DNA from 4 places in the Arthrobacter sp. D5-1 genome. Region 3 is predicted to be linked to each of the others. Evidence: riboswitches for the same ligand, from Rfam matches in the RefSeq annotation. Region 3 holds a riboswitch; each other region holds the start of a gene.
What was found. A riboswitch is a leader RNA that binds a small molecule or an ion and turns the genes downstream of it on or off. The one in region 3 is predicted to bind thiamine pyrophosphate.
Positions count from the first base shown of each region.

Region 1: linked by a shared signal. The riboswitch ahead of thiD (bifunctional hydroxymethylpyrimidine kinase/phosphomethylpyrimidine kinase) and the one ahead of thiO (glycine oxidase ThiO) in region 3 are both predicted to bind thiamine pyrophosphate.
Region 2: linked by a shared signal. The riboswitch ahead of thiC (phosphomethylpyrimidine synthase ThiC) and the one ahead of thiO (glycine oxidase ThiO) in region 3 are both predicted to bind thiamine pyrophosphate.
Region 4: linked by a shared signal. The riboswitch ahead of AYX22_RS19605 (ECF transporter S component) and the one ahead of thiO (glycine oxidase ThiO) in region 3 are both predicted to bind thiamine pyrophosphate.

Region 1 covers NZ_CP014571.1:2,719,601-2,726,628, reverse strand. Annotated here, with positions in the region: gene ndk (nucleoside-diphosphate kinase) at 1-201, shown strand, start outside; gene AYX22_RS12385 (vitamin K epoxide reductase family protein) at 282-962, opposite strand; gene AYX22_RS12380 (Rne/Rng family ribonuclease) at 1,448-4,639, shown strand; TPP riboswitch at 4,774-4,871, shown strand; gene thiD (bifunctional hydroxymethylpyrimidine kinase/phosphomethylpyrimidine kinase) at 4,862-6,379, shown strand; gene rplU (50S ribosomal protein L21) at 6,756-7,028, shown strand, end outside.
Region 2 covers NZ_CP014571.1:2,807,320-2,814,347, forward strand. Annotated here, with positions in the region: gene rpsP (30S ribosomal protein S16) at 1-85, opposite strand, end outside; gene AYX22_RS12820 (hypothetical protein) at 320-772, opposite strand; gene AYX22_RS12825 (VOC family protein) at 893-1,765, opposite strand; gene AYX22_RS12830 (amidohydrolase family protein) at 1,843-2,925, opposite strand; TPP riboswitch at 3,010-3,117, shown strand; gene thiC (phosphomethylpyrimidine synthase ThiC) at 3,113-4,966, shown strand; gene AYX22_RS12840 (alpha/beta hydrolase) at 4,949-5,671, opposite strand; gene ffh (signal recognition particle protein) at 5,736-7,028, opposite strand, start outside.
Region 3 covers NZ_CP014571.1:3,208,940-3,215,967, forward strand. Annotated here, with positions in the region: gene moeB (molybdopterin-synthase adenylyltransferase MoeB) at 1-493, opposite strand, end outside; gene AYX22_RS14680 (TetR/AcrR family transcriptional regulator) at 500-1,234, shown strand; gene AYX22_RS14685 (DUF3107 domain-containing protein) at 1,285-1,509, shown strand; gene AYX22_RS14690 (hypothetical protein) at 1,545-1,847, shown strand; gene AYX22_RS14695 (4a-hydroxytetrahydrobiopterin dehydratase) at 1,930-2,265, opposite strand; gene AYX22_RS14700 (thiazole synthase) at 2,299-3,096, opposite strand; gene thiS (sulfur carrier protein ThiS) at 3,101-3,337, opposite strand; gene thiO (glycine oxidase ThiO) at 3,334-4,599, opposite strand; TPP riboswitch at 4,595-4,713, opposite strand; gene thiE (thiamine phosphate synthase) at 4,741-5,424, shown strand; gene AYX22_RS14720 (ferritin-like fold-containing protein) at 5,468-6,136, opposite strand; gene AYX22_RS14725 (TM2 domain-containing protein) at 6,293-7,028, shown strand, end outside.
Region 4 covers NZ_CP014571.1:4,245,393-4,252,420, forward strand. Annotated here, with positions in the region: gene AYX22_RS19585 (penicillin acylase family protein) at 1-1,466, shown strand, start outside; gene AYX22_RS19590 (GNAT family N-acetyltransferase) at 1,518-2,117, shown strand; gene AYX22_RS19595 (energy-coupling factor transporter transmembrane component T) at 2,114-2,908, opposite strand; gene AYX22_RS19600 (ABC transporter ATP-binding protein) at 2,905-4,500, opposite strand; gene AYX22_RS19605 (ECF transporter S component) at 4,500-5,120, opposite strand; TPP riboswitch at 5,197-5,333, opposite strand; gene AYX22_RS19610 (NUDIX domain-containing protein) at 5,562-6,260, shown strand; gene AYX22_RS19615 (DUF4235 domain-containing protein) at 6,297-6,557, shown strand; gene mnhG (monovalent cation/H(+) antiporter subunit G) at 6,656-7,028, opposite strand, start outside.

The DNA of each region.
Region 1 (7,028 bases), 490 kb from region 3:
GCGGCGGTCTTCGAGGGCCACCGTGTCATTGAGGGCTTCCGTTCGCTGGCTGGAACCACTGATCCCACCACGGCAGCGCCGGGCACCATTCGTGGTGACTTCGGCCGCGACTGGGGCCTGGCAGTCCAGCAGAACCTCGTCCACGGCTCGGATTCCGTTGACTCGGCTGAGCGCGAAATCAAGATCTGGTTCGCGGGCTAGTCACGCATCACCGAAACTATGGAAAAGGCCAATGTTCATCACGAACATTGGCCTTTTCTGTCGTCCCGCGGGAGGTTTTCCTAAGCGGAGGACCCCACGAAGATGTGAATGAACGAGAAGAAGATGGTAGCGGCGACGGCAACGTACAGGAGCGCCACAATGATCCAGCCGGATTCGCCCAGCAGCTTTGCCAAGGCCGGTGGCGCCTTGATGACTCCGTGGGTGACATTGCGGATGGTTACCCACACGAACAACGGGATCATGGCAGCCCACACCACCATGCAGAACGGGCAGAGCACGTGGATGGCGTAGAGGGCCTGCGACCACAGCCAGACAACGAACGCGAAGCCAAGGGTAACGCCTGCCTGGAGGCCCAGCCAGTAGCCTCGTGAGAACTTGGCCCCCGCGAGGATACCCATCGCCGTGGTGATGATGACGGCAAAGGCCACGATGCCGATGAACATGTTGGGGAACCCGAACACGGAACTCTGCGGTGTCTGCATGACCGCCCCGCAGGAAACCCAGGGATTCACATCGCAGACGGTTACGTGGTTGGGGTCCTTGAGTACTTCAAGCTTCTCCAATACCAAGGCTCCGGATGCCACCCATCCGATCACACCGGTGACCAGCAGCAGCCAGGCAAAGGGTTTGTCACGGACAGTCCGGGGGAGTGGATCCTGGTGGGGACCTGCCTGCGTGGAGAAATCCTCCACGGCGTTGGTGGATTGGTTGGCCAGGTTTCCCCTGGCTGTGCTCGGCATCGCGGATCTGGTCCTTTTCAATGTACGGTCCGGCCATGCCGGTATGGGCTCTTGGGAGGATTGTAACTCCGGAGGCTGGACGGTGCCCCCAAGCTTCCGGTTGGCGCCTGTTCCCCGGAGCTGCGACACAGCGGCCTACCGTGGGAAGGTGAACAGGTGTGAGAGAATGAACATAGCCGGAGCCCGATCCACATTCGGAATCCGGTCCGGTGACTTTGTTCCCAAGACCGCCAGTATGAGCTGGGCATGCCTGGATCACGTGATCCTTGGTGGGCCCGCCATGACAATGGACGGCACCTGGTTGTGGCAGCAGAACAACGGGTTTCAGAACAAGGGCACCGGCTTTCCAGGGCTGCCGCACCCCAATGATGGTGCGAACCGGAGAGCATACTACCGACTTCTGTCAACGCCTGCGGGTTTTGACAATATTTGCCCCACTGGGCGCCGGATGTGGCGGTGTCGCTGGGGCAGGAGTGTTGCCACATATGGATAATGACCAGGTTGTAGCCGTTAATGATGAGGCAGCTCCCGCGGAAACTGCGGAAGCGCCAAAGAAAGCCACCCGGACCCGGCGCAAGGCTGCGCCCAAAGTTGCAGCTGACGCCGAGGCGCAGGCCGCAGCAGCGCCTGTCGTTGAATCGACGGAGGCCCCTGAGGCAACGGAGGCCCCCGTTGCGCCGGTACGACGTACCCGCTCACGCAAGAAAGCAGAACCCGCTGAGCCACTGCCCGGTTTGGGTGAGGACGTCGCTGCCGCGCCGGAAGCCGCTGTAGAGACCCAGCCCGAAGCCGTCGCCGGGCCTGCCCCCGAAAAGCCGGTCCGCCGTCGTCGTACTGCCAAGCCCAAGGTTGAAGCGGAGGCGCCTGCCGCCGACGAAGCACCTGTTGCTGCGGAAACCACAGTTGAAACCACGACGCCGGACGCCGCCTCCCCGCAGGCGTCGCCTGCTGCTGAAGCAGATACCCTTGATGCGGCTCCTGTTGAGGCAACCCCCGAAGAGGAGGAAGCCGCCGCTGCAGGCTCTGCTTCGCTCTTCCTGGAGCCCGTGTCCATCACGTCCATGATCTTCCAGGCTCCGGACCTCACCACTGTTCCCCGCGTTGTCGCGGTGGAAGAGAAGGAAGAGGATTCTGAGGAAGAAGCTGAAACCGGTGCCGAGGATGAGCTGGAAGATGCCGGCAGTCGTCGCCGCCGCCGTAGCCGTGGCCGCCGTGGCCGCCGCGGGACCGAACGCGAAGAAAGTGAAGCCGGAGAGGGCGCCGAGTCTGACGATGAGGAAACTCCCGCTGCTGAAGCCTCCGACGAAGGGGTGACCTCGCGTCGCCGTCGTCGTCGCCGCCGTGGCGACCAGGACCTTGAACTGACCGGCGGCTCGGACGACGATCCGCCCAACACAGTCACCCGCGTCCGCGCTCCCCGCCCCATCACGGAAACTGCTCCCTCGAATCGCGTGACCAGCGTCAAGGGCTCCACCAGGCTTGAGGCCAAGAAGCAGCGCCGCCGTGAATCCCGCGAGACCGGACGCCGCCGCCAGGTCATCACCGAGGCCGAATTCCTGGCCCGCCGCGAATCAGTGGACCGCCAGATGATTGTCCGCCAGCGCGACGACAGAATTCAGATCGGCGTCCTGGAAGATGGCGTGCTTGCCGAGCATTTTGTCTCCAAGACCCAGCAGGACTCCCTGATCGGCAACGTTTACCTGGGCAAGGTCCAGAACGTCCTGCCGTCCATGGAAGCTGCCTTCGTGGATATCGGACGCGGCCGCAACGCCGTGTTGTACGCCGGTGAAGTGAACTGGGACGCGGTCAACCTCGAGGGCCAGCCGCGCCGGATCGAGAATGCGCTGAAGTCCGGCGATTCCGTTCTGGTCCAGGTCACCAAGGACCCTGTAGGCCACAAGGGTGCCCGCCTGACAAGCCAGATCTCCCTGCCCGGCCGCTACCTGGTGTACGTGCCCGGTGGTTCCATGACCGGCATTTCACGCAAGCTGCCCGACGTCGAACGCAACCGCCTCAAGCGCATCCTGAAGGACCGTTTGCCGGAAAACGCCGGCGTCATTGTCCGCACGGCTGCTGAAGGTGCGTCGGAAGAAGAACTGACGCATGACATCAACCGCCTGCGCGCCCAGTGGGAAGGCATCGAAGGCCAGGCCTCCTCCACCAAGGTCCTGGCACCGGAACTGCTCTACGGCGAACCCGACCTGACCATCAAGGTGGTCCGTGACGTCTTCAATGAAGACTTCTCCAAACTGATCGTTTCCGGCGACGACGCCTGGGACACCATTGAGGCTTACGTAACCTACGTTGCCCCCGACCTTGTGGGCCGCCTCGAGAAGTGGACCAAGGACCAGGACATCTTCGGTGCCTGGCGCATTGACGAGCAGATCCACAAGGCACTGGAACGCAAGGTCTTCCTCCCATCCGGTGGTTCGCTGGTCATCGACCGCACCGAAGCCATGACCGTGGTGGACGTCAACACCGGTAAGTTCACCGGCAGCGGTGGAAACCTTGAAGAAACCGTCACCAAGAACAACCTCGAAGCTGCTGAGGAAGTAGTTCGCCAGCTTCGCCTGCGTGACATCGGCGGCATCATTGTCATCGACTTCATCGACATGGTCCTTGAGTCCAACCGCGACCTCGTCCTCCGCCGTATGGTTGAGTGCCTTGGCCGCGACCGCACCAAGCACCAAGTGGCTGAAGTGACGTCACTGGGCCTTGTCCAGATGACCCGCAAGCGCATGGGTACCGGCCTCCTTGAGGTCTTCGGTGAGCAGTGCGAGCACTGTGCGGGCCGCGGCGTGGTCACCCACGATGAACCGGTGGAGCACCGTCGCGCCAACGTTGTGGCTGCCGAGCACCACCGCCCCCACACTGAGGCGCAGCAACCCACAGCCCGAACAGAACGCAAGCGCCGCCGTGGCAAGGGCGGGGGACAGGCTGTGGCCGAGGCTCCCGCGCAGGTCCACAGCACTGCTTCCGCCCCTGCCGCACCTCCCGCGGCTTCCGAGCCGCAGGATCCTGCCAAGCAGGCCAAGGCAGAGGCAACCCGCGCTGCGCTGGCGACGATCGCTGCTGCCGCCCACGCTGCCCACCTCCACGATGACGAAGTTCACCGTGCAGAAGAGCAAGCACGGGCGGCCGGCCAGCACCAGGCGCCTGCCGCATCACAGCCGGAGGCCGGAGAGCACTCCGACCCCGAATCAGACCGGGAAGCATCGGTTCGTGACACACGGTCCACACCGGTTCTGCGATTCGGCGGCGAAGAAGTGGCCTTGCCTTTCGGGGAACACCACGAGGAACCGCCTGCCGCCAAGCCTGCCATGAGCCTGGATCTCCTGGCCGAAGCGTTCTCCCACCTTGGCGCAGCACCCGAGGCGAAGCCCGAAACCGTGGTTCCTTCCAAGGCAGCCGCTGCACCTGCAGCCGCCGTGGCGGGGCCCGTGGACGAGGACCCTGAAGCTGCTTCGGCGTCGAAGTCCCGCCGGGGGCGCCGCAACCGCAGTGCGAGCCGCGCCCAGGGTGCAGCCAACGAGACCAGCGTTGAGCACCACGAGGTAACTGCTACCGCAGCGCGTGGAACTGCACACCAGGCCAAAGCACCGGCGGAGCCTGCCAAGAAGGCAGCGTCCGAGGAACCCATCATCCTTGGGGTTGGTGTTCCCGCTTCGGAGCTCTAGGACCTGATCTGCAAGGGCCCCGCAGTAACCGCCACAGGCGGGTACTGCGGGGCCTTTGCTGTCTGCTCACAGCGGTCATAACCGGTCTTCTGCGGAGTGCAGTTCCCGAGGCATGCTGCTTCCCGGTTACGCTGGGGATTGACACGGGGTGCCGGGCATAGGGCCGGCTGAGATCCAGACCCGTTGAACCTGTCCGGTTAGCACCGGCGAAGGGATGTCCCCATGACGTCATCGTCGTATTCTTCTGTGTACCCTCTGGCTGTTTGCGGCCGGGAAACGCCCCGCGTACTGAGTATCGCGGGCTCGGACCCCTCCGGCGGTGCCGGTATCCAAGCTGACCTGAAGAGCATTGCTGCGCAGGGCGGCTACGGCATGGCGGCGATCACCGCGTTGACGGCCCAAAACACGCTGGGCGTCAGTGCTGTCCATGTTCCTCCGGTGGAGTTCCTGCGACAGCAGTTGGAGTCCATCAGCACGGACATCGCCATCGATGCCGTCAAGATCGGCATGCTGGGTGACGCTGCGGTGATCGATGAGGTCCGCAGCTGGCTTGAGTCGGTGCGTCCCGGCGTCGTGGTCCTTGACCCGGTGATGGTGGCCACCAGCGGCGACCGCCTCCTGCGGGGGTCTGCCGAGCAGGCCCTGCGCGCTCTGCTGCCGTTGGCGGACCTTATTACCCCGAACCTCCCGGAGCTTGCCATGCTGTTGGGGGAGCCTGAAGCTGCTGACTGGGATTCGGCGTTGAACCAGGGCAAGCGACTGGCTGCTGAGTGCGGCACCACGGTCCTGGTGAAGGGCGGACACCTGGCAGGGGCGGAATGCCCGGATGCCCTGGTTAACACCAGCGGCCTCCTGCGGCAGGACGTCATCGAGGTAGCCGGACCCCGCGTGGAAACGAAGAACAGCCACGGCACGGGCTGTTCGTTGTCGTCGGCTCTGGCCACGGTCCAGGCCCGCACCGGCGATTGGGAAGCTTCCCTGCGCGAAGTCAAGCCGTGGTTGCTTCAGGCGCTGCTGCATTCGGACAGCCTCGACGTAGGCCAGGGAAACGGGCCGGTCCACCATTTCCACCACCATCAGGTCCTGAGGCCGGGGCAATTCGCCGCGGCGCTGTGGAAGGAAGCTGCTCCGGAGCTCGAGGCAATCTACAAGCTCAGCTTTATTGACGGCCTGCAATCGGGCGACCTCCCGGAGGCTGCGTTCAATTACTACCTCGCGCAGGACGCCCTCTACCTCAACGGGTATTCCAGGGTCCTGGCGCGTGCGGGCGCTCTTGCCCCCACGGAGGAGGAGCAACTGTTCTGGGCCAAAGCGTCACAGCAGTGCCTTGAGGTCGAATCGGAACTGCACAGGAACTGGCTCAGCACCCGAGAGGCATCCTCGGTGACCGGACCCGTCACTAAGTCCTACGTGGACCACCTGCTGGCGTCCTCGGCCACCGGGAGCTACTCCGTGGTGCTGGCGGCCATCCTGCCGTGCTACTGGCTCTACGCAGAGGTGGGCCAGCGGCTCCATGCATCTTTCGTGGAGGCGGGATCCCCGGCGGCGCATCCCTACGCGGACTGGCTCAGGACTTACGCCGATGAAGAGTTTGCTGCAGCCACCAGGAATGCGATCAATTTCACGGACGCCGCTGCAGCGGCAGCTTCCGAGGGGGAGCGGGTATCAATGGTGGAGGCTTTTGCCCAGTCCTGCCGCTACGAAACTGCATTCTTCGACGCTCCCCGGCTGTTCGCCTGACCGTTCCTGCCCGGGCTTTTTATCTCCGGGTTTCAAACCGCCCCAGCGCGTCGCGGGTCAAATCACGTTAATCGCCCCAAACCCTGTAGGCTGTATGGGCACGGTGCCGGGAGAGTCCGTTACAACTGGTGATGCAAGTCACGTGGTAGCCTCCGGACCCGGCCTCATTTGCAGCCGAGGGTCAAACTAGCGTAATCTTGATCTTCGGTGCTTACGCCAACACTTGGGTTATGCCCCTTGGAATTGTTCAAGGGATGACTCGCGGACTTCGATCAGAAGTCCACGGCGTTGAGGCACAGCGCGAACCAAGCCTGATTTCGGTTCCAGGTTCCGCACGCAAATTTAGTTATAAACGTCGAGAGAAGTGAGTACCCAAGTGGTGTACGCGATTGTCCGCGCAGGCGGCCGCCAAGAAAAAGTTTCCGTTGGAGACTACGTAACGCTTAACCGCGTCCCCGGTGGAGCCGGCAGCACGCTTGAGCTGCCCGCCTTGCTCCTGGTTGACGGCGATAAGGTCACCTCCGCAGCTGCGGAACTGGCCAACGTCAAGGTGACGGCTGAGATCCTCGAGGACCTCCGTGGTCCGAAGATCGTCATCCAGAAGTTCAAGAACAAGACCGGCTACCGGAAGCGTCAGGGTCACCGTCAG
Region 2 (7,028 bases), 400 kb from region 3:
GCTTGGCGCGGGCATCCATGACGACAATGCGGTAGTACGGTGCGCGCATCTTACCGAAGCGCTTAAGGCGAATCTTTACGGCCACTTTTGTGGTCACTCCTGTTTCTGAAACGAGGTGAACCCGACGTTCTGCACCCGTGGGGCGGGCCATACTGGACGGTTCGAAGGACAAGATACGAGCACGGAGAGAGGGGCCGCACCGATCGAGTACCTGTCTATTGTGCCAGATGCCCGGAGCAAATACGACTTACGCCACCTGGGCCCGTGTGTTGTTGCTCACCCGCGGGGTGCAAGGTGCGCCCATGCCCGGGCGGAAGTGCTATTCGGACCAGACGTAGAGCCCGGCGCGCTCCACCTTTTCAACATCGGTTGCCAAGGCAGCCAACTGCTGGACGTACTGGCGGGATTGGGCAGCGTCGAAGGGCATATCGTCCTGCGCAGCCCAGGCTGCGGCAACGTCATCGAGGACATTTGCCTCGCCTTCGCTCTCGTACGTCAACAGCTCGGCCAAGGCCCGCACCATGGCTTCGGGGACACCCAGAAGCGCATCGCTGGTGACATCAACCAGGGCAAGTTCGTAGTCAGCACCGGCTGCGTGGACCGCCTGGCCGGCAAGGTCACCCAGCTGCTCCACTTCGAAATCGGTAATGCCGTCAATCCTGACGGCGGGGCCGGTGACATCCGCGCCCTTATCCAGGGCCGCTGCCCTCTTGAGTGCTTCATCGTGGGTGGCTACAAAAATTTCGGCAAAGCCCATGGAAAGTACTCTCATTCCTTCGTGCTGACGGGGCGGCGGCACAAAACCCGGTTGGATCCGTGCCGTCACTGCCCAGCCTAATGCAGGAGTGGGCGGCGCAACGGGAGTGTGCCGGCGCAGCAGGAGTGGCGCTGCTTAGCGGACGGCAACCCGCAGTTTGTTCCGCCACGGATCCTCGAACTGGAGTTCGGCGCCGGTGTGGTGGTTCTGCACTCCTGCGATCTTCAATCGATCCGCAAGCGCCGCTACGTCGTCGGCGTCGGGGACCTCAATGAGCACTTCCCCCAGGCCCAGCGTGTCCTTGCGGGGCCCGGCGCCGCGGCTGTTCCACACGTTCATGGCCATGTGGTGGTGGTAGCCGCCGGCGGAAACGAACAATGCCTGGCCATGCCAGCCCGCGGTCCGCTCAAAGCCCAGGGTTTCCACGTAGAAGTGTTGGGCAGTTCCGACGTCACCGACTTGCAGGTGGACGTGTCCAATTCCGGCCGCCGCCTCGCGCTGCCCGGTCACCGCGGCTTCACTCAGGTGCTGCTCGAGGAATCGCTGCGGAGGCAAGGCAACATTGTCCATCACCACATTCCTGCCATCCCACTGCCAGAGTTCACGCGGCTTGTCGTAGTAGAGCTCAATGCCATTGCCTTCAGGATCGGTAAAGTAGAACGCTTCGCTGACCAGATGGTCGGCACTGCCCGCGAACGCTCGGGGCTCGTACTCGGCGGCGGTAGCAATGGTGGCAGCCAATGAAGGCTGGTCGTCGAACAGAATGGCCGTGTGAAACAGGCCAGCCTCCCCACGGCCTGGAATCTGGAGACCGGACGCCGGGGCAAGATGCACCACGGGCTTTCCGAGCCGCCCCAGGTAGAGCCCGCCATCCTGCTCGGCCACCACGTCAAGGCCAAGGGCGCGCTGATAGTAGTCGCTCATGACAGCCATGTTGCCGACCTTGAGCATGACGGTGCCCATGGTCAGTTCGGCAGGCAGAAGATCCTGGCTGAGTGGTGTGGTCATGTGACGCTCCCGGGTTCGAGGTGCCGCTCATCAGCACCTTTCTACTTCTCTAAATTACTTGAAGCTTCAATTTATTCCTAACGGACCAGTGAACCGCGCAGCACGATGTGTTTAAGGCTGGAAACAGTTTCCAGCTCGATCCGGGGATCCTCGGAGCACAACACGACGTCGGCACCCGCCCCTTCGCTGATGCCCTCGGCCCCCAGCCACTCCCGGGCACGCCACGCCGCGGCGTCCAGGACCGCGGCCGGCGGCAGGCCGGCGTCGTGCAGTTCCTTCATTTCGTCTGCGATCCTGCCGTGCTTGATCACGCTGCCGGCGTCCGTGCCCGCATAAATGGCCACGCCTGACTCAAAGGCCTCCAACACCCGCTCGCGCCGACGCTCCCAAAGCCGCACCATGTGGTCCGCATAGTCAGGAAACTTTGGGGCAGCCTGGGCAGCAATGTCCGGGAAAGTCGCAATGTTGACCAAGGTGGGAACGATCGGCACGGACTGCTCCACCAAGCGCGGAATGTGTCGCGGCAGCAGGCCCGTGGCATGTTCGATGCAGTCGATGCCTGCATCTAGCATGTCGTCCACTGTGTCCTCGGCAAAGCAGTGGGCCGTCACCCGGGCACCTTCATCGTGGGCGGCAGCGATGGCATCCTTGACGATTTTGGCGGGGAAAGAGGCAGCGAGGTCACCCACGCCACGGTCGATCCAGTCCCCCACCAACTTGACCCACCCGTCTCCATCCCGCGCTTCCTTCCGGACGGTCTCCACGAGTTGGCCGGGTTCGACTTCATGCCCCAAACCGCGGAGGTACCGCCGGCTCCGGGCAATGTGCCTACCTGCCCGGATCAACCGGGGAACGTCCGCGCGTTGCTGGACCCAACGGGTGTCACTTGGTGATCCGGCATCCCGTATCAGCAGAGTCCCGGCGTCGAGGTCAGCGTGGGCCTGCGCAAGGGTGGTCCGCTCGTCAACGGCGCCACCCACACCCAAACCGATGTGGCAGTGGGCATCAACGAAACCCGGGAGGACCCAGCCATCCAACACCAGGTCCGGTGTGGCCGTGGGGCGTTCGAACGTCAGGACTCCGTCAACAGACCACATCCCTTGGCGCTCTTCGTCCGCCGAGACAAGCACAGATCCGCTGAATTCGATGATGGTGGCCATATCAAAAGCCTAGTCCGCAGCGGCGTCCTGGACGCTGGTTCGTTCATGTGACTGGGTGCCCGTTGTGAGCTGTGGTAGCTTCGTCTACGACCACACGGGGGCCCCTGCAGGGGCTGAGATCGGACTGATGCAGTCTGCGACCGTTGAACCTGTCCGGGTAATGCCGGCGAAGGAAGTGAGTAATCCTTTGAGCACCACAAAAACACAGCACAGCCCTGCCCAAAACCGGTCCGGCTCCAGCGCAAGGACGCCGGAATCTGTGACCCAGTCGCTGACATCCCATTCATTGGCCTACCTGGAGGACCCGGACCACGGGATCCGGGTGCCCGTCACCGAGATCGCCTTGGAACCGTCTCCCAACGGCACAGCCAACCCGGCGTTCCAGGTGTACCGCACTGCGGGCCCCGGCAGTGATCCCGTTGTGGGGCTTGAGCCTTTCCGCGCTCCATGGATCGAAGCCCGCGGTGACACCGTGGCTTACCGCGGACGGGAGCGAAACCTGCTGGACGACGGCAAGTCAGCGGTGCGGCGCGGGGAAGCATCAGCAGAGTGGAAGGGCACCCAACCGGTGCCCCGCCGCGCCGTCGAAGGTAAAACCGTCACGCAGATGCACTACGCCAAGCAGGGCACGGTGACTCCCGAGATGCAGTTCGTCGCGTTGCGGGAAAACTGTGACGTTGAGCTGGTCCGCAGCGAAGTTGCCGCAGGACGGGCGATCATTCCGAACAACATCAACCACCCCGAGTCAGAACCGATGATCATCGGCAAAGCCTTCCTGGTGAAAATCAACGCCAACATCGGCAACTCTGCAGTGACGAGCTCCATCGCGGAAGAGGTGGACAAGCTGCAGTGGGCCACTCAATGGGGTGCCGATACCGTCATGGATCTCTCCACTGGGGACGACATCCACACCACCCGGGAGTGGATCATCCGCAACTCCCCGGTCCCGATCGGGACGGTCCCCATCTACCAGGCGCTGGAGAAAGTCAACGGCGAGGCGAACAAGCTGACGTGGGAGATTTTCCGGGACACTGTGATCGAGCAATGTGAGCAGGGCGTGGACTACATGACCATCCACGCCGGCGTGCTCCTGCGCTATGTGCCGTTGACCGCCAACCGGGTCACGGGAATTGTCTCCCGTGGCGGGTCGATCATGGCGGGTTGGTGCCTGGCGCACCACCAGGAGAACTTCCTCTACACGCACTTTGACGAGCTCTGCGAAATCTTCGCCCAGTACGACGTCGCCTTCTCCCTGGGCGACGGCCTGCGCCCGGGTGCAACCGCCGATGCCAATGACGCAGCCCAGTTCGCCGAATTGGATACCCTCGCCGAGCTGACACAGCGGGCGTGGGAGTTCGATGTGCAGGTGATGGTGGAAGGACCTGGCCACGTGCCGTTCCACCTGGTCCGGGAAAATGTGGAACGCCAGCAGGAACTGTGCAAGGGAGCCCCTTTCTACACCCTTGGGCCCTTGGTCACGGATGTCGCTCCTGGTTATGACCACATCACCTCAGCCATCGGCGCCACCGAGATTGCCAGGTACGGCACCGCCATGCTGTGTTACGTGACCCCCAAGGAACATTTGGGCCTTCCCAATAAGGACGACGTCAAGACCGGTGTCATCACGTACAAGATCGCAGCCCACGCCGCCGACCTGGCCAAGGGCCATCCCGGGGCCCACGAGCGGGACGATGCCTTGTCCAAGGCCAGATTCGAGTTCCGTTGGCGTGACCAGTTTGCCCTCTCCTTGGACCCCGTCACAGCAGAAGCCTTCCACGACGAAACGCTGCCGGCGGAACCGGCCAAGACCGCCCATTTCTGTTCCATGTGCGGCCCCAAGTTCTGTTCGATGCGCATCAGCCAGGACATCCGTGACGAATACGGATCAGAAGAGGCGCAGACAGCCATTGCGGAAATGTACAGCGGCATGCGCGGAAAGAGCCAGGAATTCCTGGCATCTGGCGGAAAGGTCTATTTGCCGGAACTGCAGGTACCCGGCAGCCCGGACACATTTGAGGCCGGCTCAGGAAGCCTGAACTGACATGGCCCGTCCGACGTCACCAACAAACGATCGGATGATGTGATCCCCGTCCACTGAATCCTGGGGCCGGTGCCCTCCCGCAGCAACACGGCGGAGGGCTCCGGTTTCCTGGAGGTAACCGGCAATTTCCTCATACAGGGGTTCCCAGCCACCCGTGAGGACCAACGTGGGGACACCGGGCACGATGTGCAGCGGGGCCTCCCAAGGCGGGGCCTGGAGCCTGAGCCTGCGGGCTGAACGGCGCGCTTCGGGAGTATCCAGTCCCCCCGTTTCGGCAGAAAACGCCCGGCGGTAGTACTCACGTTGGTAGTCGGCGTCGTTGAGCTGGCTCCGTACATCGAACAGGGGTTCCATAAGGGCCCGATGGGAGGCTGTGGCCGGAAGCTCGGCTGTCAGGGACAAACAAGCAGGCTCAACCAAGCTCAGCGAGTGCACCAGGTCCGGACGTTCTATGGCAGCCAGCATGGCGGAGATGGCACCTTGCTCGTGCGCTACGACGTGGCCGCCACCCGTATCCGCCAGGGAATTGATGACAATGGCAACGTCCGCGGCAACGCTCGATCCCACGGGTTCTGCTGCAACGTCAAAGCCATGCCGGCGCAGGAACAGCGCGTCATAAGCGAGGGCCATGCCGTGCTGTTTCGGCCATGCCGCAGCACCAAAGCTGCCCAGGCCGTGAACGAAGACTACGCGCTGCTTATGCATTGGTTCAGCCTATTCCACGGCCCTGACATCCCAACTGCGACGCGGTGGGGATGTCAGCCGCGGCCTATTTGCCGAGGAACTTATCGAAGCCCTTGGGAAGGTTGAGCGATGAGGGATCGAACTCTGCCGCGCCTTGGCCGAAAGCGGCACCCGACGGTGCTGCCGAGGCTGCGTTCGCCCGCTTGGCTTCGGCATCGCGCAGTTCCTGTGCTGCTTTGGCAGGGTTGCCTGAACGCGCCTTCTTCTTGGGCGCATTCTTGCCGCCCTTGCGGCTTCCGCCGGGGCCACCAAGGCCAGGCATCCCGGGCATCCCCGGCATGCCGCCGCCCTGCGCAAGTTTCTTCATCATCTTCTGGGCCTGGGCGAAGCGCTCCAGCAGGCCATTGACCTCGGACACGTGGACGCCTGAACCCTTGGCGATACGGGCGCGGCGTGAGCCGTTGATGATCTTGGGAGCGACGCGTTCGTGCGGCGTCATGGACCGGACGATTGCTTCGACGCGGTCGATCTCCTTTTCATCGAAGTTCTCCAGCTGCTGACGGATGTTTTGCGCACCCGGCATCATCATGAGCATCTTCTTCATGGAGCCCATGTTGCGGATCTGCTGCATCTGGGCGAGGAAGTCGTCCAGGGTGAAGTCTTCCTGGTCGGCGAACTTCTTCGCCATCCGGGCGGCTTCGTCCTTGTCCCAGGCCTTCTCAGCCTGTTCGATCAGGGTAAGGACGTCACCCATGTCAAGGATGCGGGAAGCCATGCGGTCCGGGTGGAAAAGCTCGAAGTCGTCCAGGCCTTCACCGGTGGAGGCGAACATCACCGGCTTGCCGGTCACGGACGCTACCGACAGCGCGGCACCACCGCGGGCGTCGCCGTCGAGCTTGGACAGCACGATGCCCGTGAAGTTGACACCTTCATCAAACGCCATCGCCGTGTTGACGGCGTCCTGGCCGATCATGGAATCGATCACGAAGAGGACTTCGTTGGGGATGATGGCCTGACGTATCCGGCGGGCCTGGTCCATCATCTCGGCGTCGACACCAAGACGGCCGGCGGTATCGACGATGACGACGTCGTGGAGCTTCTGGCGCGCTTCCTCGACGCCTGCCTTCGCGACCGCTACGGGGTCGCCGGCAGGGTGCTCGAGCTCGGAGGTGGCACCAGGGTGCGGAGCGAACACCGGGACGCCGGCGCGCTGACCCACCACTTGGAGCTGTGTCACGGCGTTGGGGCGCTGAAGATCGCAAGCAACCAGCATGGGGCTGTGGCCCTGGGCCTTCAGCCACTTGGACAACTTGCCGGCAAGGGTGGTCTTACCTGCACCCTGGAGACCGGCGAGCATGATGATGGTGGGGCCAGTCTT
Region 3 (7,028 bases):
TGGCGGCGGCGTCGTTGACCAGGTAACGCGTGGCGAAGTTGTCCGCGCCATCGAGGATGAGGTCGTACTGCGCAAACAACTCCAAGGCGTTGGATGAGTCCAGCCGGATGTCGTGCAGGACGACGTTGACCAGCGGATTAAGTTCGTTGATGGCGTTGCGGGCCGACTCGATCTTGGGGATGCCCACGTCCTTCACGCCATGGATGACCTGGCGCTGCAGGTTGCTGAGGTCCACTACGTCGTCGTCAACGATTCCGAGTGTGCCAACGCCGGCCGCAGCCAAGTACAACAATGCCGGAGAACCAAGTCCGCCGGCGCCTATGACCAGCACTTTGGCATTCTTAAGCCTGCGTTGGCCCAGGGCACCGATTTCGGGAATGATGAGATGCCGGGAGTATCGCTCCACTTCGGCCGGCGTGAGTTCGACGGCCGGTTCAACAAGGGGCGGCAGGACAGCGGGCGCAGCAGGGCGGGCAGCAACAATTGAGGCCATACCCCAATGTATGCCTGCCGATGCCGCCCGGTCATATTACCCACCGGTAGAGTGGTCATAACTGCAAAGGAAAGGCGGCAGACTGTGGCTGACGGCACAAGGGCACACGATGGGGCACCGGCCAAGCAGGAACGGGCTGTTTCAACGCGTTCACCAAGGTTGCCGCGCGACGAGCGCCGTGCGCAGTTGCTGAATGCGGCGTTGGAAGTTTTTGTCTCCAACGGATTCCATGGTGCCGCCATGGACGAGATCGCCGAGGCTGCCCACGTGAGCAAGCCGGTGCTGTACCAGCACTTTCCGTCCAAGCGTGAGCTCTACATGGCCCTTTTGGACAGCCACCTGGCCGCGCTGACTGAACTGATGCTCAGCGCCTTGAACTCCACCTCGGACAACAAGGAACGCGTGAAGGCCGTGATGCGGGCCTACTACCGGTTCATCGCTGATGACGACCAAGCCCACCGGCTCGTCTTCGAATCTGACCTCATCAACGATCCCGATGTCAGTTCCCGTTTGGAGACGTTCAACAAAACATTCGCTGATGCGGTGGCCCATGTTATTGCCGAGGACACCAAGCTGCCTCCCTTGGAGGCGCAGCTCCTGGGCCGTGGTCTGGCCGGGATGGCGCAGGTCAGCGCACGCTACTGGCTTGAAACGGACGGAAACCTTGACCTCGATGTGGCCAGTGATCTGATCTATCGTTTAGCTTGGCGCGGAATCAGTCGATTCCCCAAAGAGTCCTAGGCTACAAATAGAGGACTGACTTAATACTTGATTGGCTTGGAGGCCTTGCTGTGGAAGTAAAGATCGGCATTCAGAACGTTGGCCGTGAAATCGTGCTCGAATCCGCTTTGGATGCAGACGCGGTGGCCAAGATCGTGGCAGAGGCCGTGTCCAAGGGCTCGGAATTGCGCCTGACCGATGAAAAGGGCCGCCAGATCATCGTTCCCGGCAGCGTCCTGGGATACGTGGAGATCGGCGCAGAGGAAGTCCGCCGCGTCGGCTTCGGTGCCCTCTAGGCCCTCCGCATAACGCAGTCCGCAAAGGAGTCTTCATGCTTTCACTCGTCGTGGTGGTTCTGGCCACCATAGCCACCGGTTTCATCGTGTGGGCCAACGACAAGAGGCACGGCAAGTACGGCATCGCTTTGCCGGCCGGTGTTTCGGTGGCTGTGGGCACCCTGGGCTGGATTGCGTTCATCAGTGCCGGCCTGGGCTACCAGCCCGGGGCAACCTGGATTCCCTGGGTCTTGCCGATCGTCCTGGGAACTGCCGCCGCCGCAGCGGTGGTGGTCTTCCTGGGCCGGACCCGCACCCGGCACGATACTGCGGCGCTCACCAAGGCGCTCAAGCTCTAGCAGCAACAAGAACACACGACAGTGACCGCCGCCCTCGGGCGACGGTCACTGTCGCTTAAAGCCTTGTCACAATGGTTCGGGTTCAGGGTTCCGGATACCGCTCCGGCTGGGCGGTTGCACCCAGCGCCGCTGCGGCTTCACTCACGGAAGCCGCAGCGGTGATGTCGCGTTGGGTGACTTTTCCGCCTGCGTCGTGGGACAGGTACCGCAGGTGGACCCTGTTGTAGCGCCATTCCAGATCCGGATGGTGGTTTTGGTGTTCGGCGATTTCTCCGATCGCTGCAATGAGGGCCAGCGCTTCGGCCGCCGTCGGAGTTTTATAGACGGTTACCAGGCCGCCCTGGTACTTCCAGTGGCGTAGCTCCCGGAGGGCATCGTCGACATCCGCCTGGGTCAGATGGTCATGGTTCCCTGCCACTGCTGCTCCTTCTCCCGGAGACCCGGCGGACACTTAGAGAAACTCTGCCCGGCCCTCCATGGCCGACGACGCCAAAGCGTGCTCACGCCTCGGAATCCGTCCTGCCTGCTTGGCCAGCCTACCGGCGATCACGGCGTGCTTGAAGGCCTCACCCATTTGCACCGGGTTCTGCGCCCGGGTGACAGCGGTGGCCAGAAGCACGGCGTCGCAGCCCAATTCCATGGCGAGGGCGGCATCGGAGGCGGTTCCTATTCCGGCATCGAGCACCACGGGTACTGAGGCCCGGGACACGATGAGTTCAATGTTGTGCGGGTTCAGGATCCCCAGACCGGTTCCGATCGGCGAGCCCAGGGGCATCACTGCGGTGGCACCCAGGTTTTCGAGGCGCAGTGCCAGGACGGGATCATCGTTGGTATAGGCGAAGACTTTGAATCCACGATTCACCAGCTGTTCCGTTGCCTCGACGAGTTCCACTGCGTCTGGAAGGAGCGTGTGTTCATCGGCGATGACTTCCAGCTTCACCCAGTCGGTTTCCAGTGCCTCGCGTGCCAGTTCAGCGGTCATCACGGCGTCTCTGGCAGTAAAGCAACCGGCGGTGTTGGGCAGCACCCGGATTCCGTGGTCCACCAGGAGTTGGAAGAGGGATCCTGTTTCAGCGGGTGAGTAGCGCCTCATGGCTACTGTGGTGAGCTCAGTCCCGGACGCCAGGAGCGCAGCGCCTAGACCGTCCAGGCTCGGGGCACCTCCCGTCCCCATGATCAGGCGGGATCCGAAGTGGACGCCGTCGATCACCAAGGCGTCAGTAATGACCTCTGTGTTTGCTGTCGTCATGATGTCAGCCTCCTTGGACTGCGGTAACAAGTTCGAGTTCATCCCCGTCGGCGAGCGCCGTTGCGGACCATTGGCTGCGTGGCACCACCTCGGAATTGCGGGCGACGGCGACGCCCAGCTTGCCACCGTCGGCTGCCTGTCCGCGGTGGTCCAGGGCGCGGCCGGTGACGGCCGTGACCAGGGTGCTGACTGAAGCATCCTCCGGCACGGCGTGATCGGATCCGTTGAGTTTGATGTTCATGCTGTTTCCTTGCTGGGAGCGTGTGCCGGCGTAAGCGCCCGCGCTGTGGATGAAGTGGCCGCGAAGCGGTCCGGGGAAAATGATGCCCACCGGGGGTCCGACGTGCCGTTGATCAGCCCGCCCACGATCCGTGCGGCCGCGGGCGTCAGGAGGACACCATGCCGGAAGAATCCTGTGGCGATCACCAGACCATCAACATCCCCCCGGGGGCCAACGACCCGTCCAAGCAGCGGTGCGTTGTCCGGAGTGCCGGGGCGGGCCCGGGCCGTTGCTTCGAGCAGCTCAAGTTCCGCCACTGCGGGGACCAGGGCCTGGGCGTCCCGCAATAACTGGTAGACGCCCCCGGCTGAGACCGCGTTGGACGCTGCCGACAGTCCGTCCTCGCGCTGGGTGGCCCCGATGACTACAGTGCCGTCGTCCCGGGGCACGATGTAGACGGGCACTCCACGGACCATCCCACGGACGGTGGAGGTGAGCAGGGGCCGGAGGTGTTCAGGCACCCGAAGCCTGAGGATGTCGCCATATACCGGCCGCAGGGAAAGGTTAAGCCCGTCGGGGAGCCCTTCCAGGTCTGCCGCACCCAGCCCGTTGGCGACCACCGTTTCGGTGGAGTGGACAGCGGCGCCGGACTCGAGTTCCACTCCTGAGACCCGCCCTCCGTCCCAGAGCAAGCGGCGCGCCGTGGAAGTCACGGCAAACCCATCGTCGGCGCCCGAAACCCACGTGTAGTCGCTGGCCGCGTGGCGTGCCAGTCCCGAGAGCAGGCATGCCGCCAGCTTGCGGGGATCGACCTGATGGTCGGCGGGAACGTCGAAGGCACTGGAAATTTGGGGGCTGAGGAGGGGTTCGCGATCCCGGGCGTCGCGCAGGGACAACGGCTCGACCCCCAGGCCCGCAGCAAGCTGTACAGCACGGAGGTCTGCCAGTGCCCTGCGGTCCGCGGCATCGGCACCCACGGCAAGTGTCGGCGTCGTGCGGTATCCGGTGTCTTCCCCTCCGCGGGGCAGGCTTGCCGCGAAAGACGGCCACAGCCTGGACGATTCGAGCATCAACTCCAGGAGATCTTCCTCCTGGTAGTGAAATTCGCTCACGGGGGCAAGCATTCCGGCGGCAGCAAACGTAGCCCCCGAAGCCGGTGCGGGGTCGATCACCACCACGGAGCGGCCAAGTCGCCGCGCTTCGCGGGCGATGCCCAGCCCGATGACGCCGCCGCCAATGACGGCCACGTCGGCCTGGAGCGGGGTTTGGCGGGGAACTGCCATTGCGCGTTTCCTTCCCTACGCCGGTACTAGCCGGATCAGGTCAAGCGGTCGGCTCTTAAGCCCTCTCAGCCGGACAGTCATATGACGAACGTCGCGGCTCCCGCAGTACGTGCCCAGTTTAGAGGAACTACTCTGGGTTCCATGACCCAGACTGATGCCCTCGCCACCGCCCGCTTGTATCTGTGCACCGATGCGCGGAAACGGCAAGGCGATTTTGAAGACTTTGTGGACGCCGCGTTCGAGGGCGGTGTGGACATCATCCAGCTGCGCGACAAGACCCTCGAAGCTGCCGAGGAATTGGAGTTGCTGGCGGTCCTGCACGGAGTTGCGCAACGTCATGGACGGCTGTGGGCTGTCAACGATCGAGCCGACGTTGCCAGTGTTTCCGGGGCTCCGGTGTTCCACATCGGGCAAAAGGACCTCCCGTTGAAGGTGGCCCGGACATTGCTTCCGGAGTCCGTCACGATCGGTCTTTCCACCCACTCCCCCGAGCAGGTGAATGCCGCCATCGCGGCATCACCGGGACAGGGGGGCCTGGACTACTTCTGTGTAGGACCCGTCTGGGCGACACCCACCAAACCCGGCCGCGAAGCCGTGGGACTGGACTTGGTCACATATGCCGCAGAAGCGAGCAAGCGTGCAGTCGAGACCACCGACGGCGCCGTGAACCTGCCATGGTTCGCCATCGGAGGGATCGATCTCAGCAACGTAGAGCAGGTGCGGGCCGCAGGAGCCACCCGGATCGTCGTGGTCCGCGCCATCACCGAGGCTTCGGATCCGACGACGGCAGCCAAGTCGCTGCTGGAGGCGCTGGACGCAGCCTGAGCCTGGCCGTTGGAGCCTTTCAGGCATAAGCCCGGTCATACCGCTAGGCAGTGAGGCCCAGCGCCGTCATCCGGCGGGCATGACGCCCGGCGAGCTCGCCTGTCAGTCTTTTAATTGCGGCGCGGGCATCGCCACCACTTTTTAGTGCCGGCCCCAACTGTGGGTGCTCAGTCCCTACCCTCTGCGCCTGTGTCAGCGCTTCCCCCACCAGCCGCCGGCCCCACAACGCCAGCCGTGAGGCCAGTCGTGGGTCATCGGCCAAGGCCCGCCGCAGCAGGACACGAAGTACCTCGGTTGCCTGGTCGGGGGAGGCAACCCGGTCCACGAACTGCTGCGTTGTACCATCGAGGAAAGTGGCGACAGCCCGGTAGAAGTCCGAGGAAACGGTGTCGATGACGTATGCCTTCATCACGGATTCGAACCAGTCCCCGGGCTTGGTGCGTTCATGGAAGTGGTCAAAGGAACGCTGGAACGGCAGCATGGCTTCCTCCGGATCAAGGCCCATTTCAGCGAGCCGATCGCTCAGCAGCGCGAAGTTTCCGTACGCACCGACGGCAATTTTTGCCAGCACTGAACGGTCATGGAGTGTGGGGGCGTATCGGGAATCGAACGAAAGCCGGCCGAAAGCCGACAACTCGCCGTAGGCCATGGCGCCCAGGAGTTCCGCGGCGAGTTGTCCGGCAGAAGGTGCGACGTCCGTCGAAGTGCCCATAATCCAAGACTATCCCCGGCTCTCCACACCCCGCCCGCGGAGATTGCCTTCAGCAGCGTTGGTCCCACTAGGCTGACTGGAAGTGAGTTGACTGTCTGGCCTGCCCGCAGGCCGCGTGTCCTCCTCCTCGCACCCACTCCCCCCGAAGGATGATCAATGACTAATCCGAGCTACCCGCCCGCGCCCCACAACGGGAACGGTGCCCCACCAGTTCCCCCTGCACCCGGTGCTTTCGACGCCCAGTACCAAGGCGGACCCCAGACGTACCAGTCCGGCCCGGATTCCAGCCCTTATGGTGTTCCCGGCACGGGTACTCCGGCCAAGTCCTTCATGGTCACGTGGATCCTCTCCTTGCTCCTTGGTGGCCTCGGTGTTGACCGCTTTTACTTGGGAAAGATCGGGACCGGCATTGCCAAACTGCTCACTGCGGGCGGACTCGGCATCTGGTCCATCGTGGACCTCATCATCACGCTGACCGGCAACGCACGTGATAAGGAAGGCCGCCCGCTGCAGGGTTATCCGGAAAACAAGAAGAAGGCCTGGATCATCACGCTCGTTGTCTGGTTCGCCGGCCTGGTTGTTGGGATCGTGTCCACGGTGTTGTCTTTGACGCTGGTGGCTGCCGCGGTCCAGGGACAGGCCACGCCTGTCCCTGCCGCACCGTCAGCTTCACAGGAGGCCACTGCCCCTTCCCAAGGCACCGCCACCGATGGCAACGCTTTCGAGGTCACGGTGTCAGAGGGCAACACCGTTAAGGTCACCGTCCTTAACTCCGGATACGCTACCGAAATCCCGGAGATGGCTTACATGAAGCCGCTCAACGGCGGGTTCCTCCTGCTGGAGGTTTCCTGGGAGACCATCGCCGGATCCAGCTTCGCCGCGCCCAGCAACT
Region 4 (7,028 bases), 1.0 Mb from region 3:
GGCTTGCCTGCCCGGACTTCGACGCCATCGGTTTCGCGTTCCCGGGTGTCCCCGGCCTCCCGCATTTCGCCCACACCGGGCATACCGCTTGGGCCATCACCAATGCCATGGCCGACTACCAGGATCTCTTCGAGGAAGAACTGCGCCGGGTCACGGACGCCACAGGGGAACGCGTCGAGGCGCGCGGAGCGGCAGGTTGGGAAACCGCCGTCGTGAGTGCCCAAACCATCACCGTCCGCGACGGTGAGCCGGTCACCGTGGAGGTCATCGAGACCGCGCGAGGTTCCGTGATCTCTGAAGCGCCCGACGGCGAGGCGCTGAGTTTGCGCTTCCCTGCCCGCGTTGAGGGGCGGCTTGGTTTTGAGGCCCTCCTGCCGCTGCTTCGGAGCCGGAGCGTCTCCGAGGTGGAAGCGGCGTTCGACGCCTGGGTGGAGCCCGTCAACAGCGTGGTGGCCGGGGACACGTCCGGAGCAGTGCGGCACTTTGTTGCCGGTCTTGTTCCGCAGCGCAATCCCGCCAACAGGAGGTTGCCTGCCCCGGCCTTTTCAGCCCGTCATGAGTGGGACGGTCAGTACGTCATCCTGCCCCGCACGGAGGTGGAGCAGTACGCCGTGAGCGCGAACGACCGCGCGGCGGGAGGTGGCGACGCCGTGGCCATGGAGTTCGCCCCCGCGCATCGGGCGTTGCGCATCCGTGGGTTGCTAGAGTCGGCTCCGGGGCCGTTGTCCGTGAATGACATGCAGGCTATCCATACGGACACGCTCCTGGGTCCGTGGCCGTTGTTCCGGTCGGTGTTGTCAGGCCTGGACGCTGATGAATTGTCCCGGGAAGCCGCGGGACTGCGTTCGCTGCTGCTGGAGTGGGACGGCCACATGGATGCCGGGAGCCATCACGCCGCAGTGTTTGCGGAGTGGCGGGGCTCATTGGTCCAGCGCCTGGCAAACCATCCCGCATTTGCCCCCTTGAACGAGCCAACGGGCTACTCGCCCTTGTTCGGACCGTGGTTGTCAGTGGCATCCCGGATCGGCTTTGCGCTTGAGACCCTGCTGGTGCGCGGCTCAGAACTCGGCATCAGCGTCGATACAGAAGCCGCCACAGCGCTTGAGGACGCTGCGTTGGAGCAGTCCGGGCTGCGCTCCTGGGGCGACCGGCACACATTGTTGGCCGTCCACGTCCTCCCCGGCCCACTCGCGTCAGCGGCACCCACGGTGGCCCTCAGCGGAGATACGGGCTGTGTGCTCTGCACCGAGAGCCTCCCCGGTGTTGACGACCGAAGCTTCCGTGGTCCAGCGGCCCGTTACATCTGGGACTTGTCCGAGCGGCGCAACAGCCGCTGGATCGTGCCCTTCGGTGCCTCCGGTACGCCCGGCCACCAACACTTTGCCGACCAACTCCCGCTCTGGACTGCAGGGGAACTCGCCCCGGTAGTCACTGACTGGCCTGAATTGATCAAAGACAATCCCTGACTCATCCTGCTCCCGCATCCCATCAGTCACGCATCAGCCCCGAAGGAAGCCATGACCACCGCCACCCAGGACTTCTCTGTCCGTACCACCGTCTACTCCGAAGACCTCGAAGGATGGGGCGCGCTGCGGCTTGTTCCGCTTGTTCCCGCCGAGGACATCGACCTCATCTTCGAATGGGTCACCCAGCCCCGCGCCAGGTTTTGGGGAATGATGGAGAATTCCCGCGAAGAAGTCCAGGGGATCTACGAATTCCTTGATTCCCTGGAGACCCACCACGCGTTCCTGGCCGTCCTTGATGGCGAACCGCTGGCCCTTTTCCAGACGTACGAACCACTGCACGACCCCGTGGGCGAGGCCTACCCCGCACGCGAGGCTGACATTGGCATGCATTTGCTCCTGGCCCCGGCCACCCGGCCCATCCCGCATTTCACTCCGAGGCTCGGCACAGCACTGATCAAGTACATGTTCAGCCTGCCCGGCAAGGACCGGATCGTGGTGGAGCCGGACTCACGCAACGCCAAGGCCCTGCGCCGTTTGGAGGCGACATGCTTCGAGTTGGGACCCATCATCCAGCTTGCCGAGAAGGAAGCCCAACTCGGATTCCTGACCCGGGCAGGCTTCGACGAGATCCAGGAACAGCAGGCTCCCTAACGCCAGACGAAGCTCCACGTTCCAGCGCCGAGTGCCGTCAGGACTGCACCCGCAGCGATGACCACACCGCCAAGGACCACCCAGGCGTCCAGAAGCGAATAGGTGGATTCGCGCGCCCAGGTCCGTTGACCGCCGCCGAAGCCGCGCGCTTCCATGGTGACTGCCAGCCGCGAAGCCCTCCTCACGGCTTGGACCAAGAGCCCAAAGCTCTGGCCCAGCGTGGCTTTCAGCCGTTGGAACGGACTGCCCTGGGAACCGACTCCGCGGGCACGGCGGGCCATGCCGATGGTCTGCCACTCCTCTGCCATGAGCCCAACCAACCTCATGGCAGCCAAGGATCCCAGGACAAAGCGGTGCGGCAACTTGGCCTTCTGGGCCAGCGCATCTGCCAAATCAGTGGGATCCGTGCAGGTCATCAGCAGGATTGCCGGTAACGCGATCGCCAAACCGCGCAGCATGAAACCCAGCCCCAGCTCAAGGGAACCTTCGCTGATGGACCAGAGTCCGACGTCGAGCAGTACAGCGCCGCTGTCCGCCGCCACAATCGCGGTACTCCAGCCGCCGATCGCAGCGGCGATGATCAGCGGCCAGGCGCGCTGCCACAGAAGCCTGAACGTAAGCCCGGCCAACGGAAACAACGCCAGCTCCGCAACCAACGCCGTGGACGCCGATACCCAGTCGATGGACAGGGCCAGCACCAGGGAAATCAGAAAAACGGACACGAACTTTGCCAAGGGGTTGGCTCGGGTCAGCAGGGCACGATTCCCGCGGAGGTTCAGTGCATCCCTCATGCTGCACCAGCTTCCTGATGCGTGGCTTCACCGTGCTGTACCGGGCCGAGCCGCAGCTCCGTTCCGCCGAGCACTGCGCTGAATTCCTGGTCGTGGGTCACGGAGACCACAGCCGTTCCGGCGTCCAGCAACTCTGAAAGGAACGACGCCAACTCCGCCCACGTGTTGGCGTCCTGGCCGAACGTAGGTTCATCGAGCACCAGGACTTCGGGGTGCGCGGCAAGCACGGTGGCCACCGAGAGCCGCCGCTTCTCACCGCCGGAAAGGGTGTAGGGGTTGGCGTCCACCAAATGCGTCAGCCGCAGCCGCTCCAACAGTTCGTCCACCCGTTCTTCGCCGTGGCCTAAATGCCTGGGCCCAAACATGAGCTCGTCCAGGACCTTGCCTGTGACGAACTGGTGCTCCGGCTCCTGGAACACCGTCCCGATCCGTGAAATCAGCTGGTCTGCTTTCCACTTGAACGGGTCAATACCGGCCCCTTTGGAAAGCTCGACGGCGGCACTCACTGTACCGTCCACCGGCGCTAAAAGGCCGGCCAACGTGAGCGCGAACGTGGACTTTCCAGCTCCGTTGGCTCCAGTGATGGTCAGTGCTTGGCCGGCCCTGACCTGCGCGGTGATTCCCGTTTGAACCGGGACGGGCGGGATGGTCTTGAAGCCCTTGCGCCGCGGCTTTTCCCGGGAAACTGCGAGGTCCTGGGCCGCGAGGAGCAGTGGGGCGGTGTGGGGTTGGCTGCGTCGTTGGCGGGTGGCCGGTACGTACCCCGGCACCCAAACGCCGGCAGCCATCAACAGGGTGCGGGCCTCGGACAGGACCTTGTCCGGCGGGCCGTCCAAAAGGACCCCGCCCGTTGCCTGGCCCGTTCCCGCCGCCGCCAGGGCACCCGGCTGCAGGACCACGATCCTGTCCACCAAGTCCTTCCACACCGACACACGGTGCTCCACCACCACCAGCGTTGCGCCGGTCTTGTCCAGGCAACGCCGAACAGCATCCCGAACCTCCAGCACTCCGGCCGGATCCAGGTTGGCCGTGGGTTCGTCCAAGAGGATCAAGCCGGGACGCATCGCGAGAATCCCCGCCAGCGCAAGGCGCTGCTTCTGCCCCCCGGAGAGCGCCGCCGTCGGGTGGTCCAATGCCAATCCGCCGCCCGCGGCGGTACGCAACCCGACGTCGTCGAGCGCTTCATGGACGCGGGCCCAGATCTCCTCTCGCGGCACGGCAAGGTTCTCCGCACCGAAAGCGACGTCGTCACCAACCCGCGACAGGACCACCTGCGTCTCGGGGTCTTGCTGCATGAGACCGGCGCGGCCCCGCTGTTCCCGCGGAGCAACGCCGTCGATCAGCAGGGAACCTGACTCGTCCGAGTCGTCTTCCTCATCCCCCAGCACCCCCGCGAGGGCGTGCAGCAGTGTGGACTTGCCGGCGCCTGAAGGCCCCAGCAGCAACACCCGCTCGCCCGGTTCAATCCGGAGGTCAAGCCCATGAATGGCGGGAGCGGACCTGCCGGCATGCCGCCAACCCCAGCCCTCGGCGGAGATGGCGGCAGGCCTCACCGGGCTGCTGTTCTTGCTGCCGCTCTGCGTGGCGGGCATCAGCTGAAGACAGGCTCCGACGCGGCCTTGCGCGATGCGAAGGAGCTCAGGACGCCGGTTTTAGCCAAGCCGCGGGTGGCAACCCAGGACAGGGCGCCGGCGATGATGGCACCCGAGATGGTGGTGAAAGTGATGTACGCCAGTTTGTCCACTGCCTCGTAGGCGATGTTCCAGCCCCACGGGAGGAAGGAGTCGTTCAGGCCGCAGAAGAGGCCCGCACCGGCACCGGCGAGGAGGGCCGTGGGCAGGTTGAACTTCTTGTACCGGAAAGCGGCGAAGATGAGCTCTGCGCCCAGACCCTGCAGGACACCGGAAATCAGGACGGTGGTGCCGTATTGGGAACCCATGATCAGCTCACCGGTGGCCGCGACAGCTTCGCAGAACAACGCTGCGCCCGGTTTGCGGATAATGAGCATTCCCAGGACTGCGGGGATCATCCAGCCACCGGCGATCAGGCCGGTGAGCGGCGGATACGTCGCGTTCATGGGGATGGATACCAGCGCGGCGCCCTGGGACCAGGCCCAGAAGATCACGCCGCCTGCGATGGCGATCAATGCCGCCACAACGATGTCTACAACACGCCAGTTATAACTGGTCTTCTTCACGTTTACCGTGGTCATTTTCTGCCTCCTGAGGTTACAGGAGGGGAAAGTGCTCCCCGGATTTCCCATCGGCCTGCGCCGCCTGGATCCGGACACTCTGAGAAGCTCGACTCCCTTGCGCCGGTACTAACCGGATCAGGTTCGAGGGTCTGCGGCTGTCCGCACTCTCAGCGCCCTCGCGTCTCCTGCATCTCTGCAAGGTCCGACGGCGGCGCTCCCCTGTCGTTATCAAATCTGCCCTGATGGGCTGGTTCAGTTTACACCTGCCCGTGTTGTGGGCGATGGTCCGATGCCGGCCGGTGGTCACAATCGGGCGATCCGGGGGCCCGTGCGTGGGGTTGCGTGCGTTGCGGGGCCCGCTCTGCACCCCTCGCGCCGGTTTTGGCCTGTACATCCGGCCCCACAACGAGACCTGAGAGAATGATCCAGCAGACTCGACCGCGGCAAAGGGGCACTTTCATGACGGACCTACCCATTCAGGATCACCCTGCCGGCGAGGGCACCATATCCGAGCCCCGGCTTGCTGCCAGTGTCATCCTGCTCCGTGATGCCCCGGGCGGGATAGAGGCGTTCGTCCAGCACCGGGTCAGCACCATGGACTTCGCCGCCGGAATGGTGGTCTTCCCGGGCGGCCGGGTGGATGCTGCGGACGAGTCAGGCTGGGACTACCCAGCGGACCTGCTTCAACGCCACGCTGCCGCCTGGCGTTCGAGTTCCATCGCCACCGGCGCCACCTCAACGCAGGCCGAAACCAACGCAGGGACGGTCCTCACCGCCGCAATCCGCGAAGTCCAGGAGGAGTCCGGGCTCAGCATCAGTGCCGCGGATCTCCGCCCTTGGGCCAACTGGATCACGCCTACGGACATGCCGAAGCGCTTTGACACCTACTTCTACGTTGCCAGGCCTTCCCCGGGAGCCGAGCCGCAGCATCAAACCACGGAGGCCTGGCAATCGTTGTGGATGCCAGTAGACGGAATCCTGGAAGCGGAAGCGGCCGGGACCCTGAAGCTGATGCCGCCCACCTATTACCTGCTCAAGGAAATCGCTGAGTTTGATTCCGTGGATGCTGCCTGGTCGGCAGAGCACCCCGTTGTTCCCGTGCTGGCCCCTGTTGGGTCCTTGGCAGCGTTCCTGAAAGAGCGCGAAAGCCGACGCTGACTCTGGAGTCGGCCCACGGACGGCTAGGCTGGGGGCATGAACCTCTTCTTCAAGCTGATCGGTGCCGGAGTAAGCCTCGGAGCGGGCTTCGTAGGCACCAAACTCGTCAACAAAGGGTGGGAAAAGGCAACTGGCAACAAACCACCCCTGGGCAACGACGACATGGAAACGAGCTTGCGTTCAGCACTGACTTTTGCGCTGATCTCAGCCTTCGTCAGCACCTTGATTCAGGTGTTGGCCAGCCGTGGCACACAGCGTGCCATTGCACGTTTCGCCAAGTCACACGACATCGTCTAGCCCGCAACCACAGACAGCAACGCGGGGTCGCTTTGCCTCCACCTGATGGAATGAACCAGTGGACGCAAGGCGACTCCGCGTTTGTGTGACCGGGACTTTTAGCGGTCGTTGCGGGGTTCTTGCCCCGCAGCCGCCCGTTGCACAACAGCCTCGAGTTCGTCCTTGGTGAGCATCTCGCGGTGGCCATGCTTGGTGCGGTAGGCGGAGCGACCCACCATATGGGCGGACACAGGTGCCGTCAACAACTGGAAAATCCATGCCACCAGCAGAACCGGCCAAACCCACCACGTTCGCATCTGCAGGCCAATAGCAGCAAGCATGAGGAACAGTCCCAGCACTTGGGGCTTGGTGGCTGCGTGCATGCGGCTCATGAGATCCGGGAATCGCAGCAAACCGATGGCGGCACCCAAGGACATCAAGGCTCCCACCACCAGGAAAACTGCGGTGACAGCATCGATCACGACATCCACG